2 regions of the Streptomyces sp. NPDC037100 genome follow, and region 1 is predicted to be linked to the other one. Evidence: riboswitches for the same ligand, from Rfam matches in the RefSeq annotation. Region 1 holds a riboswitch; the other holds the start of a gene.
The links. Region 1 has a riboswitch for glycine ahead of gcvT (glycine cleavage system aminomethyltransferase GcvT). Riboswitches for the same ligand answer to the same signal wherever they lie in the genome.

Region 1 (7,865 bases):
CTCCATGACCGCGACCGGCGCGAAGTTCTCCGAGGCGATCATCTCGAGCGTGGACTGCTGGCGGTGCAGCTCGGCGTCGACCGCCGCGGCGACGGCCGGGTCGAGCTCGTGCAGGGGTGTGTTCAGGACGGACATACGACTCCCTCAGCCCGCGGAGAAGGCGGTGTACTCGTCGGCGGAGAGCAGGTCGCCCGGCTCGTCCGTGACCCGCACCTTGAACAGCCAGCCGCCCTCGAAGGGGGCCGAGTTCACCAGCGACGGGTCGTTCACGACGTCCTCGTTGACCTCCGTGACCTCACCGGAGACGGGGGAGTACAGGTCGGACACCGACTTGGTCGACTCCAGCTCGCCGCAGGTCTCACCGGCGGACACGGAGTCACCGACCTCGGGAAGCTGGACGAACACGACATCGCCGAGCGCGTTGGCCGCGTGCTCCGTGATGCCGACCGTCGAGACGCCGTCCTCGGCGGCCGACAGCCACTCGTGCTCCTTGCTGTAGCGCAGCTCGTTGGGGTTGCTCATGACCTGGATTCTCCTGTACGCGCGGGAGTGCTGTGGAAGGGGGGACTGCTGGTGAGCTGGGACGACGGGCACGGGGTCGCTGGAGCGGCCCTCCGGCCAGTGTCTACTTCTGACGCTTGTAGAACGGCAGCGCCACGACCTCGTACGGCTCGTGACTGCCCCGGATGTCCACGCCCACGCCGGTCGTGCCGGGTGCGGCGTGCGCGGCGTCGACGTACGCCATCGCGATCGGCTTGCCGAGGGTGGGGGAGGGGGCGCCGGAGGTGACCTCGCCGATCACCTCGCCGCCGGCGACGACCGCGTACCCGGCGCGCGGCACCCGGCGTCCCTCGGCGACCAGCCCGACCAGCACGCGCGGCGGGTTCTGCTCGGCGCGGGCGGCGGCCTCGCGCAGGGCCTCGCGCCCGACGAAGTCGCCCTCCTTCTCGAACTTCACCACCCGCCCGAGCCCGGCGTCGAAGGGGGTGAGGGAGGTCGACAGCTCGTGCCCGTACAGCGGCATGCCCGCCTCCAGGCGCAGCGTGTCGCGGCAGGACAGCCCGCACGGGACCAGGCCGACGCCCTCGCCGGCCTTGGTCAGGGCCTGCCACAGCTCGACCGCGTGCTCCGGCTTCACGAACAGCTCGAAGCCGTCCTCGCCGGTGTACCCGGTCCGGGCGATCAGGGCCGGTACGCCCGCGACCGTGCCGGGCAGCCCGGCGTAGTACTTCAGGCCGTCGAGGTCGGCATCGGTCAGGGACTTCAGGATCCCCGGCGACTCCGGTCCCTGGACGGCGAGCAGCGCGTAGGCGTCCCGGTCGTCGCGCACCCCGGCGTCGAAACCGGCGGCGCGCTCGGTCAGCGCGTCCAGCACCACCTGGGCGTTGGAGGCGTTGGCGACGACCATGTACTCGGGGGCCTCGGTCTCGCCCAGCCGGTAGACGATCAGGTCGTCCAGGATGCCGCCGTCGGCCCGGCAGATCATGGTGTAGCGGGCCCGGCCCGGCTTCACACCGCCGATGTTGCCCACCAGGGCGAAGTCCAGCAGGGCGGCGGCCTGCGGCCCGGTGACGGTGATCTCACCCATGTGGGAGAGGTCGAAGAGCCCGGCCTTCGTGCGCACGGCGGTGTGCTCGTCGCGCTCGGAGCCGTAGCGCAGGGGCATGTCCCAGCCGGCGAAGTCGGTCATCGTCGCGCCGAGGACACGATGCAGGGCATCGAGCGCGGTGTGACGGAGTTGTCCTGTACTGCTCACAGTCGGTCGTCTCCAAGGGCAATGACGGGCGAGGTCGTTCCTCCCCATCTGTCATCGGAACCTGAGAGGTTCGCCATGACCGCACGGGTCGTGACTTGCACCTTGGGTGGGGCCACCCCTGTCATACGGAGGGGGCGACCCGCTTTTCAGATGTGCCTCGCCCGCGCGGTAACGGGGCCTGAGAGATTCAAGGGAGGGACTTGCTCCTTCGGCGCCCCAGCGACAGATGCTGCCGGGGACTCTCCCGCGCGGATTCAAACGGCCGGTATGCAGTTGGCGCGCACATCATTGCACGCATCCTTCCGGCGCGGCAGGGGGACCTTCACAGGGAGTGCGGGAGTCCCGCGCGCCGGACACGGCGACCTGTAGCAGCCCTGTTGCAGGACGCGAACGTAAATGAGAGGCCTGCGGCATTACCTTCTCTTTACACTCGGCGGGGATGGGACTCCGTACCTGGCCCCAGGGGAGGACGATCACGGTGAACAGGACCACCGCGTACGCGACGACGGGCATCGCGCTGCCCGAACAGCCGGCCGCACCGGCCCGGGCGGTCCCCGCTCCGGCACCGGCGCCGGTCGTCCGCGACCTGCGCGACCGTGCCGGCCGGAGCCCGCACGCGCTGCTGTTCGGCCCCCGCGACCTCGTCGTGGTGACGGGCCTGCCGGGCAGCGGCAAGTCCACGCTGATGCGGCGCACCGTGCCGGACAGGCGCATCGACTCCCAGGACACCCGCGACCGCTGGGCCGACCGCATGCCGCGCGCCCTGCCGTACGCGCTCTACCGCCCGCTCGTCCGCCTCGCCCACTACACCGGGCTGCGGCGCGCCCTGCGCACGGGAGAGGGCGTCGTCGTGCACGACTGCGGCACGCAGGCCTGGGTCCGCCGCTGGCTCGCCCGCGAGGCGCGCCGCCGCGGCGGCGCCCTGCACCTCCTCCTGCTCGACGTCAGTCCCGAACAGGCACTGGCCGGTCAGCGCGACCGCGGCCGCGGGGTCTCGCGCTACGCGTTCCTGCGCCACCGCGCGGCGAGCACCCGCCTCCTGCGCGCCGTGGAGCGCGGCGACCTCCCCGCCGGCTGCGCCTCGGCCGTCCTGGCCGACCGGGACGCGGCGAACAGCCTCCGCAGAATCGGCTTCACGGGCTGAGCCCGCGCGGTCGTCCACAAGCCGGCCTTCCTCATGCCGTCCGGCGTCCGTCAGCCGTTAGCCTTTTGAGCCACAGCAGTGGTTCCAGGCAGGCGGTAGGCAGATGGACATCCCGGCGGACTTCTCCGCGGACTTCCCGGCGCAGACGCAGACCCACCCGCACGGCGGTTGGCCCGGCAACGAGCTGGAGGAGGTGCTCTCGGCCTCCCTCGGCGCCGGACCGGCGGCCGGCGGGCGGATCGTCGAGGTGCTCGGCCGGAGCTTCGTGTGGGTCCCGCTGCCCAACGGCGGCGGCCCGCACAGCGGCCCCCTCGACCTGCCCGGCATCGAGATCGACGGCCAGGCGTTCGTGCCGGTGTTCAGCTCCGAGGAACAGTTCCGCCAGGTCACCGGCGCACACATGTCGTACACCATCGCGCCCGCGGTGGAGTTCGCCCGCGGCCTTCCCCCGCACGCGGGGATAGTCGTCAACCCGGGCGGTGTGGTCGGCATTCCGCTCCCGCCGCCCGCCGTGGCCGAGCTGTGCCGGGCCGGCCGGACCCCGCTGGACGGCCCCGCGAGCGGCGGCCGCGTCCGCCTCTTCGAGCCCGACTGGCAGGACGACCCGGTGGACTTCCTCGCCGCCGTGGCCGCCGAGTTCGAGGCGACCGGCGTCGTCGTCACCGCCCGCCGCTGCCTCGCCGCGATCGAGACCGCCGACCCCGTGATGTTCGTCGGCGTCGAACTCTCCCAGTGGGAGGGCGACCTGCGCGTCCTCCCCCTGGACGCCCTCACCCGCGCCGTCACCGCCGTCCCGGCCCCCTGGCCGGTCAACCTGGTGCTCCTGGACGTGACGGAGGACCCGGTGGGCGCCTGGATGAGGGAACGGGTCCGGCCCTTCTACCAGCGGTAGGGCAGCGCCTCAGGGGCGCGGGGTACCGAGCGATCAACCACACACGACCGCACCCGCCCGACGGCACCAAGCTCCGGGCTTCCGCGCGGGCTTAAGCTAGGGCACCGTCGAGGCGTTGTACGAAGGGGCGGTAAAGGTGAGCGCGAGCGGCACGGCCGCGGCCGGACAGGTCGAGCACATGCTGCGCCAGGTCACGCCCGGGCGTTACGACGCCTACGAGGCACTCCTGCGCGCGCTCGCGACCCCGCACACCGGCCAGATCTGGATGCTCCTGTGGCACGGCCAAGCCGGCTCCCCCGACGCCCAGTACGGGAACATGGACGTCGACGGCCACGGCTACGCCCCCTGCGTGACCTCCGCCCAGGAGCTCTCCGCCAGCGGCTGGAACCGCTCGTACGAGGTGATCGACGGACTCGACGTCGCCCGCGCCCTCTACCCCGACCACTACGGCCTCTGGCTCAACCCGCACGCCCCCGGTGGCGGCGTCGGCATCCCGTGGCTCGACCTGCGCCGGATCGCCACGGGCCTGGACCGCCAGCCCGCCGGCCCCCTGCGCCTGTCGGAACCCGCCATCGAGATCCCGCAGTTCTACGCCCTGCTCGCGCAGAACGCCCACCGCACCCCGGCGGTCCGCTCGCTGCGCCGCGCCTGGGTGCAGCCCGCGCTCGGGGCGCCGTACCTCGCCATCGGACTGGATGTGTACGACACCTCGCCGCCGGCCGTGGACTCGGTGCGCGCGATGATGCAGCAGTCCCTCGGCGCCGTACCGGACGGGCTGCCCGTGTCGACCGTCGCCATGTCCGACGAGCACGACCCGGTCGCGATGTGGCTGCGCGAGAGAGCGCGCCCCTTCTACGACCGTGAGGCCCACGCCACCGCCCCCGTCCAAGCCCCGGCCTCCGGCTACGGCTACCCTCCGGCCCAAGGCCGGTACTGAACGTCGCCCGTCCTCATCCTCTCGGGTGCGGCAGAGGCGCGTCTTCGCGCGTAGATAGCGGAGAAATCATCTAACCTGCATCAAATGTCCAGGTTTGTCTGCGACCGATCCCCGTCGCCCCTTGTCCGGATAACGGAATCCCGCAGACAGCATCACGTTTGCGCATCCTTTCATCGTCAAGTCTGGCAGCGAAACGCTGAAGCGTTGAAGACTCCCCGCACCAGGGGAGTTTCGCCCCTGCGTACGACGGACTGATCACGCCGCTACAGCGGAATGCGCGGGCCGGCCACCGCCGGTTGAGAAGAGGGGTCCCTGCCTGATGACGGCACCATTGCACGAGCCGACCGCGGAAGCGGCTCCGAGTGCGGCCGAGGAAGCGGCAGTTGTCGGTGCCGGTGTGAAAGCCGTGCAGGGCCGTTCTCTGGGCCGGATCGCCTGGGAGCGCCTGAAACGGGACAAACTCGCACTGGCGGGTGGCGTCATGGTGCTCGTGCTCATCGCGATCGCCCTCCTCGCACCGGTCATCACGAGCCTCGTGGGTCAGGACCCCGAGGCGCACCACGAGGACCTGATCGACCCGCTGTTCGGCACCCCCACGGGAGCGTTGGGCGGCATCAGCGGTGATCACCTGCTGGGTGTCGAGCCGGTGAGCGGCCGTGACATCTTCGCCCGCATCATCTACGGCGCCCGGATCTCACTCCTCGTGGGCTTCCTGTCCGCGATCGTCGCCGTCGTGATCGGCACCGTCCTGGGCGTCCTGGCGGGCTTCTTCGGCGGCTGGGTCGACGCCGTCGTCAGCCGTGTGATGGACGGCCTGCTGGCCTTCCCGCAGCTGCTGTTCATCATCGCCCTGGTCTCCGTCATGCCGAACCAGATGCTGGGGCTGACCGGCACCGGCGTGCGTCTGTTCGTGATGATCCTGGTCATCGGCTTCTTCGGCTGGCCCTACATCGGACGCGTGGTGCGCGGCCAGACGCTCTCGCTGCGCGAGCGGGAGTACGTCGAGGCGGCTCGATCGCTCGGTGCCGGGCGGTTCTACATCCTTTTCAAGGAGCTGCTGCCCAACCTCGTTGCGCCCATCATCGTGTACACGACGATGATGATCCCCACCAACATCCTCACCGAGGCGGCACTCAGCTTCCTGGGTGTGGGTGTCAAGCCCCCCACGGCCTCCTGGGGGCAGATGCTGTCGAGCGCGATCGACTACTACGACTCGGACCCCATGTACATGGTGGTCCCGGGCATGGCGATCTTCATCACCGTCCTTGCCTTCAATCTCTTCGGTGACGGCGTGCGTGACGCGCTCGACCCGAAGGGTTCCCGCTGAACTGCCGTACAAACAGCGACCCGTGACACCTGGCACGGGGCCTCTCATCTAATCCGGAGGATCCGAGATCGTGACTACCCAACGCACCTCAGGGCGGCGCAAGCAGGCCATGGCCGCTGCGGCCGTGGTCGCCGCACTGCTGACCACGGCGGCGTGCGGCGGCGGCAACGACAACGGGGGGTCGAAGGACGGGGCGGCGGGCTTCGACGCCGCGAACAACAAGGTCGCCCAGGCCTCGCTCGCCAAGAAGGGCGGCACGCTGAAGTTCGCCGGTGCCCAGGACGCCGACTCGTGGGACACCACGCGCGGCTACTACGGCTTCATGTGGAACTTCTCCCGCTACTACAGCCGCCAGCTCGTCACGAGCAAGACGGAGCCGGGCAAGGCCGGCACCGAGCTGACGCCGGACCTCGCCACCGGGCTCGCCAAGATCTCCGACGACGGCAAGACCTACCAGTACACCCTGCGTGACGGGGTCACGTGGGAGGACGGCAAGCCGATCACGTCCAAGGACGTCAAGTACGGCATCGAGCGCGTCTGGGCGCAGGACGTGCTGTCCGGCGGCCCGGTCTACCTGAAGGACGTGCTCGACCCCAAGGGCGAGTACCAGGGCCCGTACAAGGACAAGTCCGCGGACAAGCTGGGCCTGAAGGCCATCGAGACGCCCGACGACAAGACCATCGTCTTCAAGCTGCCGCGGGCCAACTCCGACTTCGAGGAGATGCTGGCCCTGACGTCGGCGTCCCCGGTCCGCCAGGACAAGGACACCAAGTCCAAGTACGGCCTGCACCCGTTCTCCTCGGGCCCGTACAAGTTCCAGTCGTACAACCCGGGCAAGGACCTGACGCTGGTCCGCAACACCCAGTGGAAGCAGTCCTCGGACCCGATCCGCAAGGCGAACCCGGACAAGATCACGGTCAAGTTCTTCTCCAACGCCAACGACATGGACGCGCGCCTGATCGCGGGCGACTACGACCTGGACATCAACCAGACCGGTATGTCCCCGCAGGGCCGCACCACTGCCCTGAAGCAGCACAAGGGCAACCTGGACAACCCGGTCTCCGGCTACATCCGCTACGCGGTCTTCCCGCAGAGCGTGAAGCCGTTCGACAACATCGAGTGCCGCAAGGCCGTGATCTACGGCGCCGACCACGTGTCGCTGCAGACCGCCCGCGGCGGCCCCATCGCCGGTGGTGACATCGGCACCAACATGCTGCCGCCGTCCGTCCCGGGCGCCGAGGGCCAGAAGTACGACCCGTTCGAGATCGCGGGTGCCAACAAGAAGGGCAACGCGGCCAAGGCCAAGGAAGCCCTGAAGGCCTGCGGCAAGCCGAACGGCTTCAAGACCACCATCGCGGTCCGCAACAACAAGCCGTCCGAGGTGGCCACTGCCGAGTCCCTCCAGGCCTCGCTGAAGAAGGTCGGCATCACCGCCGACATCGACCAGTACGACGGCTCGCAGAGCTCCGGCATCATCGGCAGCCCCTCGAACGTGAAGAAGAAGGGCTACGGCATCATCATCATGGGCTGGGGCCCGGACTTCCCGTCCGTGCAGGGCTACGGTATGCCGCTGTGGGACAGCAGCTACATCCTTGAGAGCGGCAACAACAACTTCGCCCTGATCAAGGACAAGGCCATCGACGGTCTGTTCGACAAGTACGTCACCACGCTGGACGACGCGGGCAAGACCAAGATCGCCACGGAGATCAACCACAAGGTCATGGAGGGCGGCTACTACCTGCCCTTCGTCTTCGAGAAGTTCATCAACTGGCGTTCCAGCCGCCTGGCCAACGTCTACACGACGGACGC
Region 2 (7,865 bases), on a different contig from region 1:
CTCCGCGGTGTTCCTCTACACGACCGTGCTCAACGTCATCGAGCGCCCGGACGGCGTGAAGATCGGAGCCTGCTTCATCGCCGGCATCACCCTGGTCTCCCTGTTGTCACGCCTGGCCCGGGCGTTCGAGCTGCGCGTGACCAGCGTGACGCTGGACGACATGGCGGAGCGCTTCATCCGTGACATGGCCAGCCGCCGGATACGGTTCATCGCCAACGAGCCCGACCGACGTGACATCGCCGAGTACCGCGACAAGATCGAGCAGATCCGGCACGACAACGACGTACCTCCCCAGGAGGACTTCGTCTTCGTCGAGGTGACGGTGACCGACCCGTCCGAGTTCGAGGCGGGTCTGACCGTACGCGGCGAGGTGCTGCACGGCCGCTACCGCGTCCTGACCCTGGAGTCGTCCTCCATCCCCAACGCCCTGGCCGCGCTGCTGCTGCACGTTCGCGACACGACCGGCCGGACCCCGCACATCTACTTCGAGTGGACCGAGGGCGGGCCCTTCGCGAACTTCCTGCGTTTCTTCCTGTTCGGCCAGGGCGAGGTCGCCCCGGTGACCCGCGAGGTCCTGCGGGAGGCGGAGCCGGACCGTAAGCGGCGGCCGAGGGTGCACGTGGGGTGAGTCAGACCCTTCGAGCAGTCACGCCATACGCGTTGCACCGAGGGGCAGCCCGCATCCCCCTCCGCCCTCCCCCGCGCCTATCGTGACCGGCATGCAGTCCTACACGATCGGCCAGGCAGCACGGCTGCTCGGCGTCAGCCCGGACACCGCCCGCCGCTGGGCCGACGCGGGTCGCATCACGACCCATCGCGACGAGGCCGGGCGACGGCTCATCGACGGGCGGGACCTGGCCGCCTTCTCCGTCGAGCTCGCCCGGTCCGGCACCGTCGAGGAGGGCACCCCGTACACCTCGGCCCGCAACGCCTTCCCGGGCATCGTCACCGCGATCAAGCTCGGCGACGTCGCCGCCCAGGTCGAGATCCAGGCCGGCCCCCACCGGCTCGTCTCACTGCTCACCCGCGAGGCGGTGGAGGAACTGGGCCTGGAGGTCGGCATGGAGGCGACGGCCCGCGTGAAGTCGACGAACGTCCATATCGACCGCGTCTGAGGCGGGGCCGGGAAGATCGACCGCGTCTGAGGCGGGGTCGGGAAGGGCGACGCACGCCCCCACATACCGTCCCGATCCGCCCACCGGGGCTACCGTGCAACTCATGAGCCTGAGCATCCGCAACCAGCTCCCCGGCACCGTCTCCGCCGTCACCTCCGGCGAGGCCATGGCGACGGTCAGGGTCCGCCTCACCGGCGGCCAGGACCTCACCGCGGCGATCACCCGCGAGGCAGCGGAAGAGCTCCGTCTCGCTCCTGGCACCGCCGTGCGCGCCCTGCTGAAGTCCACGGAGGTCTCGTTGGCCACCGCGCCCATCGAGGGCCTGTCGATCCGCAACCAGCTCCCCGGTAGGGTCACGGACCTCGCCGTCGGCGAGGCGATGGTGTCGGTCCGCCTCACGGTCGAGGGCGGCGAGCTGACCTCCGCGATCACCAGGGATGCCGCGGAAGACCTGGCGCTGTCGCCCGGGATCCCGGTCGTCGCTCTGATCAAGGCGACCGAGGTGTCACTCGCCACCGCATGACGCGGCCGTGAACGGCGAGAGGGGCCCCGCACCGCGGAGCCCCTCCCTGTGACCGGTCGGCCGATCAGTCCTCGTACGCGTCCAACGGCGGGCAGGAGCACACCAGGTTCCGGTCACCGAAGGCCTGGTCGATGCGGCGGACCGGCGGCCAGTACTTGTCGGCGGTCGACACCCCGGCGGGGAAGACGGCCTCCTCGCGGCTGTAGGCGTGCTCCCACTCCCCGGCCAGCGCACCGGCGGTGTGCGGGGCGCCGCGCAGCGGGTTGTCGTCCGCGAGCCACTCGCCGGAGCCGACCTTCTCGATCTCCGCCCGGATGGCGATCATCGCCTCGCAGAACCGGTCCAGCTCGGCCAGGTCCTCCGACTCGGTCGGCTCGATCATCAGCGTGCCGGCCACCGGGAACGACATGGTCGGCGCGTGGAAGCCGTAGTCGATCAACCGCTTGGCGACGTCGTCGACGCTCACGCCGGTCGCCTTGGTCAGCGGCCGCAGGTCGATGATGCACTCGTGGGCGACAAGACCACCGGGACCGGTGTAGAGCACCGGGTAGTGCGGCTCCAGCCGCTTGGCGATGTAGTTGGCGCTGAGCACGGCCACCTGCGTGGCCCGCTTCAGCCCCTCGCCGCCCATGAGCCGGACGTACGCCCACGAGATGGGCAGGATGCCGGCGGAGCCCCAGGGGGCCGCCGAGATGGGGCCGACGCCCGTCTCGGGTCCGGCCTCGGGCTGCAGCGGGTGGTTCGGCAGGTAGGGCGCGAGGTGCTCGCGCACCGCGACCGGGCCGACGCCGGGACCGCCGCCGCCGTGCGGGATGCAGAAGGTCTTGTGCAGGTTCAGGTGCGAGACGTCACCGCCGAAGTGCCCCGGCTTGGCGAGCCCGACGAGCGCGTTGAGATTGGCCCCGTCGACGTAGACCTGCCCACCCGCCTCGTGCACCTGCGCGCAGATCTCGGAGACGTGCTCCTCGAACACACCGTGCGTGGACGGGTACGTGATCATCAGCACGGCCAGCTCGTCGCGGTACTGCTCGATCTTCGCCCGCAGGTCCTCGACGTCGATCTCGCCGTCCCCGGCGGTCTTCACGACCACGACCTTCATCCCCGCCATCACCGCACTGGCGGCGTTGGTGCCGTGCGCGGACGACGGGATCAGGCAGACGGTGCGCTGCTCGTCCCCGTTGGCCCGGTGGTACCCGCGGACGGCGAGCAGCCCGGCCAGCTCCCCCTGCGACCCGGCGTTCGGCTGGAGGGACACCTTGTCGTAGCCGGTGACCTCGGCGAGCCGGTCCTCCAGCTCGTGGATGAGGGTGAGGTAGCCCCCGGCCTGCTCGGCGGGCGCGAAGGGGTGCAGCTGCCCGAACTCGGGCCAGGTGACCGGCTCCATCTCGGTGGTCGCGTTGAGCTTCATGGTGCAGGAGCCCAGCGGGATCATGCCGCGGTCGAGCGCGTAGTCCCGGTCGGCCAGCTTGCGCAGGTAACGCAGCATGGCGGTCTCGGAGCGGTGCTGGTGGAAGACGGGGTGCGTCAGGTAGTCGTCGCTGCGCAGCAGTGCGGCCGGGAGTCCGTCCCCGGTGGCAGCGTCCAGCGCCTCGACGACGCCCTCGACACCGAAGGCGGCCCATACGGCACGCAGCTGGGCCCGCGTCGTGGTCTCGTCGCAGGCGATGGAGACGTGGTCGGCGTCGACGAGGCGCAGGTTGACCCCGTGGTCCCGCGCGGCGGCCACGACCTCGGCGGCCCGGCCCTCGACACGCACGGTCACCGTGTCGAAGTAGGCCCCGTGCACGACCTCGACCCCGCCGCCCGCGAGCCCGGCGGCGAGGACCGTGGCGTACCGGTGGGTGCGCCGCGCGATGCCCTTCAGGCCCTCCGGACCGTGATAGACGGCGTACATGCCGGCCATGACGGCGAGCAGCACCTGCGCGGTGCAGATGTTGCTGGTCGCCTTCTCGCGGCGGATGTGCTGTTCACGCGTCTGCAGGGCCAGCCGGTAGGCCTTGTTCCCGTCGGCGTCCACGGACACGCCGACGAGCCGCCCGGGCAGGCTGCGCGCCATCTTGTCCTGGACCGCCATGTAGCCGGCGTGCGGTCCGCCGAAGCCCATGGGCACACCGAAGCGCTGCGTCGTGCCGACGGCGATGTCCGCCCCGAGCTCACCGGGCGACTTCAGCAGCGTCAGCGCCAGCAGATCGGCGGCGACGGTGACGAGCGCGCCGAGCTCGTGCGCCCGGTCGATGACCGGCTTGATGTCCCGCACGGCACCGGAGGCGCCCGGGTACTGGAGCAGCACGCCGTTGATCTCGCGCTCGGCGATCTCGGCGGGGATGCCCTCGCTGAGGTCGGCGACGACGATCTCGACGCCGGTCGGCTCGGCGCGGGTCTGGATCACGGCGATGGTCTGCGGGAGCGTGTCCGCGTCGACCAGGAACAGGCCCTTCTTGTTCTTGCCCAGGCGCCGCGACAGCGCCATGGCCTCGGCGGCCGCGGTGCCCTCGTCGAGCAGGGAGGCGCCCGAGGTCGGCAGTCCGGTCAGGTCGGCGACCATGGTCTGGAAGTTGAGCAGCGCCTCGAGCCGGCCCTGCGAGATCTCCGGCTGGTACGGCGTGTAAGCCGTGTACCAGGACGGGTTCTCCATCACGTTGCGCATGATGACCGGCGGAGTGAACGTGCCGTAGTACCCGAGGCCGATCATGGAGCCGAGGACCTGGTTGCGGTCGGCGAGGGAGCGCAGCTCGGCGATCACCTCGGCTTCGCTGCGGGCGCCCGGCAGGTCCAGCGCCTCGGCGCTCTTGATCACGGCGGGGACCGCGGCGGCGGTCAGCTCGTCCAGCGAGCCGTAACCGACGTGCGCGAGCATCTTGGCGCAGGCCTCGTGGTCGGGGCCGATGTGGCGCTGCTCGAAGGGCGCTGCCTCTTCGAGCTCGGAGAGCGGAATGCGGTGGGCGGTCATTGCGGAGGCCTCCTGGTCGACGCGACCTGCGAGGGGCACCACGGCGCGGGTACCCGGACGGCCTCCCCCTCTGTCATCTCAACCTGAGAGCTTCACCGGATCGCCCGAAGGCCTCCGGCTTTCACCGTCGGTGAGAGCGGAAGCCGTCGACACCCGCCCTGCTTTCCAGAGTGACCTCGTCCGTGCGGTACGTGTGCCTGAGAGATTCCGGGGAGGATTTGCTCCTTCGGCGCCTCCGATGGTGTCTGGAGGACTCTCCCGCACGGGGTCAACAGCCGATGCCAGCGTACCAGCGAGGCCAACGCACGAACCTTCGAGTGGCCGCATCCCCGCTTGTACCGTTTTGTAGTGTCTACGTATGAGTCGCGACCACGTGGAGGGCCCGTGCGAACCGATATCGATCCGCGCAACCTGATCGGCCGCAAGGCGTTCGACCGCAACGGGACCAGGATCGGCACCATCGACGAGGTCTACCTCGACGACGCCACCGGCGAGCCGGAGTGGGCGGCCATACGGACCGGCCTGTTCAGCAGGGACGCCTTCGTCCCCCTGGAGCCCAGCGAACTGATCGAGGGCGCCCTCCACGTCCCCTTCGAACGCGCCCTGATCAAGGACGCCCCCGACTTCGGTGTGGGCCGCCACCTCTCCCCCGAGCAGGAACTGCAGCTCTACCACCACTACGGTCTCGACGTCGCTGCTCCGCCCCCGCTCCCGGACCGTGACTTCGGCAAGCTCGCCGGTACCGACGAGACGGCCTGAGACCCCGCCCCGGGCCCCCCGCCTCCCCCGTCCGGCCCACGTAACACCAACGGCAACGGATCCGCCGCCTCCAGCTCCGGATCGTCGACCCGGAACGTCCGCACCCGCCCGGGCTCCGAGTCGGGCGTCTCGAACCGTACGGTGACCCGCCCCAGGCCACTGCCCTGCACCCAGCCGTGCCCGAACTCGGCGTGCCGCACATCGTGCCCGGCGGGCCAGCGCCGCTCGGCGAGCGGCGGCTGCTCCTCGGCCGGCGCCACGGAATGCTCCTCGGCGGGACTCTCCGCGACCGCCCGCTCCCCCGCCGCCTGGGCGAACAGGTCCTCCTGCGTGTAATCGGCGAGACCGCTGACCCCCACCCCGAGCAGCCGCACCCCGCCGGTCGTGTCGACCGAGTCGAGCAGTCTGGCCGCCGCCTCGCGGACCACCGCGGGGTCGTCCGTGGGCCCGCGCAGCGTCTCGGAGCGGGTGAGGGTCGAGAAGTCGTACCTCCGCACCTTCAGCACGATCGTCCGCCCGGAGAGCCCGGACCCGCGCAGCCGCCGCACGCACCGCTCGGCGAGGCGCTGCACCTCCAGCCCGACCCGCGTGCGGTCGTGGATGTCCACGTCGTAGGTGTCCTCCACCGACACCGACTTCGCCTCGCGCTCCGCCACCACGGGCCGGTCGTCCCGTGCCAGCGCCATGGCGTAGAGACCGTGCCCGTGTGCCTTGCCCAGCAGCCGGACCAGCTCGTCCTCGCCCGCCTCGACGATCTCCTCGACCGTGGTGATCCCGGCCCGCCTCAGATGGTCGCCCGTCGCCGGCCCCACTCCCGGCAGTGTCCGCACCGACATCGGCCCGAGCATCGCCCGCTCGGTCCCCGGCTCGATCACCACCAGCCCGTCCGGTTTGGCCTCCTCCGAGGCGATCTTCGCGAGCATCTTGGAGGCGGCGAGCCCCACCGACCCCGTGAGCCCCGTGACAGCACGGATGTCCGCGCGCAGCTTCACCCCGGCCAGCCGTGCCGACCGCTCGTCCCACGCCACTCCGCCGGCCTCCAGGTCCACGAACGCCTCGTCCAGGCTCAGCGGCTCCACCAGCGGCGACAGCGCACGCAGCAACTCCATCACCCGCTCGCTGATCGACCGGTAGAAGGTGAAGCGCGGCACGAGATACGCGGCGTTGGGCGCGAGCCGCCGGGCCTGTCCCATGGGCATCGCCGAATGCACCCCGAAGACCCGCGCCTCGTACGACGCGGTCGCCACCACGCCCCGCGGCCCGAGCCCGCCCACGACCACGGCCTTCCCGCGCAGACTCGGCTTGGACGCCTGCTCCACCGAGGCGTAGAAGGCATCCATGTCGAGATGCAGGATCGTGGGCGAGGTTCTCACACCCCCGATGCTGCCCTACACCACTGACAACGCACCGCCCTGCCGCTCTGAACGCCTCACGGTGAACCGCTCACGACCCCGGCATCCCCTCGCAGAGGCCGCCCACAACCCCGGCGCCCCCTCGCAGAGGCCGCCCACACCCCCGGCAGCGCCCCCTGGCAGAGGCCGCTCACCATCCGGCAGAACCCTCCCGGCCGAACCGCTCACCACCCTGCGACGCCCTCCCGCCGGAAACCGCTTACGGACCGGCGCTGGAAACGTCCCGACTCCTTCGGCCGACTACGCCCCCCTGCCGCAGGACGGCTCAGACGGCCCGGTTCCGCCGGCGCGCCAGCTCGTCCGCCGGGTTGGGCCCGACCAGGGTCTCACCGGTGTCGATCCGCTCACCGTGCAGCTGGGACAGCGCACTCTCGACGTCCCGCCACACCACCCCGACGGCGATCCCGAAGACCCCCTGGCCGCCCTGGAGCAGGGCATGGACCTCGTCGGGCGAAGTGCACTCGTAGACCGTCGCGCCGTCACTCATCAGCGTCATGCGCTCGAGGTCGCTGAAACCGCGTTCCCTGAGGTGCTGAACGGCGGTGCGGATGTTCTGCAGCGACACCCCGGTGTCGAGGAACCGTTTGACGATCTTCAGGACGACCACGTCCCGGAAGCTGTACAGCCGCTGCGTCCCGGACCCGTAGGCGGGGCGCACACTGGGCTCGACGAGCCCGGTGCGGGCCCAGTAGTCCAACTGCCGGTAGGTGATACCGGCGGCCGCACAGGCCGTGGGGCCGCGATAGCCGATCTGCTCGGACGCCATGGACGTCGCCCCTCCGCTGCTCGGCACCGCTGTCGGTCGCTGCGGAACGTGATCGGCCGCACCACCGGGCTGGGGGCATCCCCCTCCCGGGAGAGGCCGTGAGCCGGGGGGAGGGTACGGACCGCTCGCCCTGAGACTGCGCTCGGGGCCGCCCCCAGCCGTACCGTCGCCGCTGCTTCTCACGCCGACCTCCGTCCTTGACCTGCCTTCTCGACGGTAGGCAGTCACCAGGGGTGCGTCAACGATCGCCACACTCGCCACGCCGAGTGATAATCACCCTGAGAGTGGTTTCCCGTGCCCCGTCGCGGGGAAAGGCTAGCCGAATGTGCCCGGAACGGGC

Region 2: linked by a shared signal. The riboswitch ahead of gcvP (aminomethyl-transferring glycine dehydrogenase) and the one ahead of gcvT (glycine cleavage system aminomethyltransferase GcvT) in region 1 are both predicted to bind glycine.

The regions. Positions count from the first base shown of each region.
Region 1 is NZ_JBVJSX010000010.1:320,910-328,774, reverse strand. Features, by position in the region: gene glyA (serine hydroxymethyltransferase) at 1-135, opposite strand, end outside; gene gcvH (glycine cleavage system protein GcvH) at 145-522, opposite strand; gene gcvT (glycine cleavage system aminomethyltransferase GcvT) at 626-1,804, opposite strand; glycine riboswitch at 1,795-1,912, opposite strand; glycine riboswitch at 1,913-2,013, opposite strand; gene ACZ7EG_RS30205 (AAA family ATPase) at 2,235-2,900, shown strand; gene ACZ7EG_RS30200 (enhanced serine sensitivity protein SseB) at 3,004-3,792, shown strand; gene ACZ7EG_RS30195 (enhanced serine sensitivity protein SseB C-terminal domain-containing protein) at 3,929-4,729, shown strand; gene ACZ7EG_RS30190 (ABC transporter permease) at 5,049-6,056, shown strand; gene ACZ7EG_RS30185 (ABC transporter substrate-binding protein) at 6,127-7,865, shown strand, end outside.
Region 2 is NZ_JBVJSX010000012.1:259,866-267,730, forward strand. Features, by position in the region: gene ACZ7EG_RS33130 (APC family permease) at 1-628, shown strand, start outside; gene ACZ7EG_RS33135 (TOBE domain-containing protein) at 720-1,115, shown strand; gene ACZ7EG_RS33140 (TOBE domain-containing protein) at 1,219-1,638, shown strand; gene gcvP (aminomethyl-transferring glycine dehydrogenase) at 1,703-4,588, opposite strand; glycine riboswitch at 4,764-4,859, opposite strand; gene ACZ7EG_RS33150 (PRC-barrel domain-containing protein) at 4,973-5,347, shown strand; gene ACZ7EG_RS33155 (DNA polymerase IV) at 5,266-6,720, opposite strand; gene ACZ7EG_RS33160 (MerR family transcriptional regulator) at 7,025-7,708, opposite strand.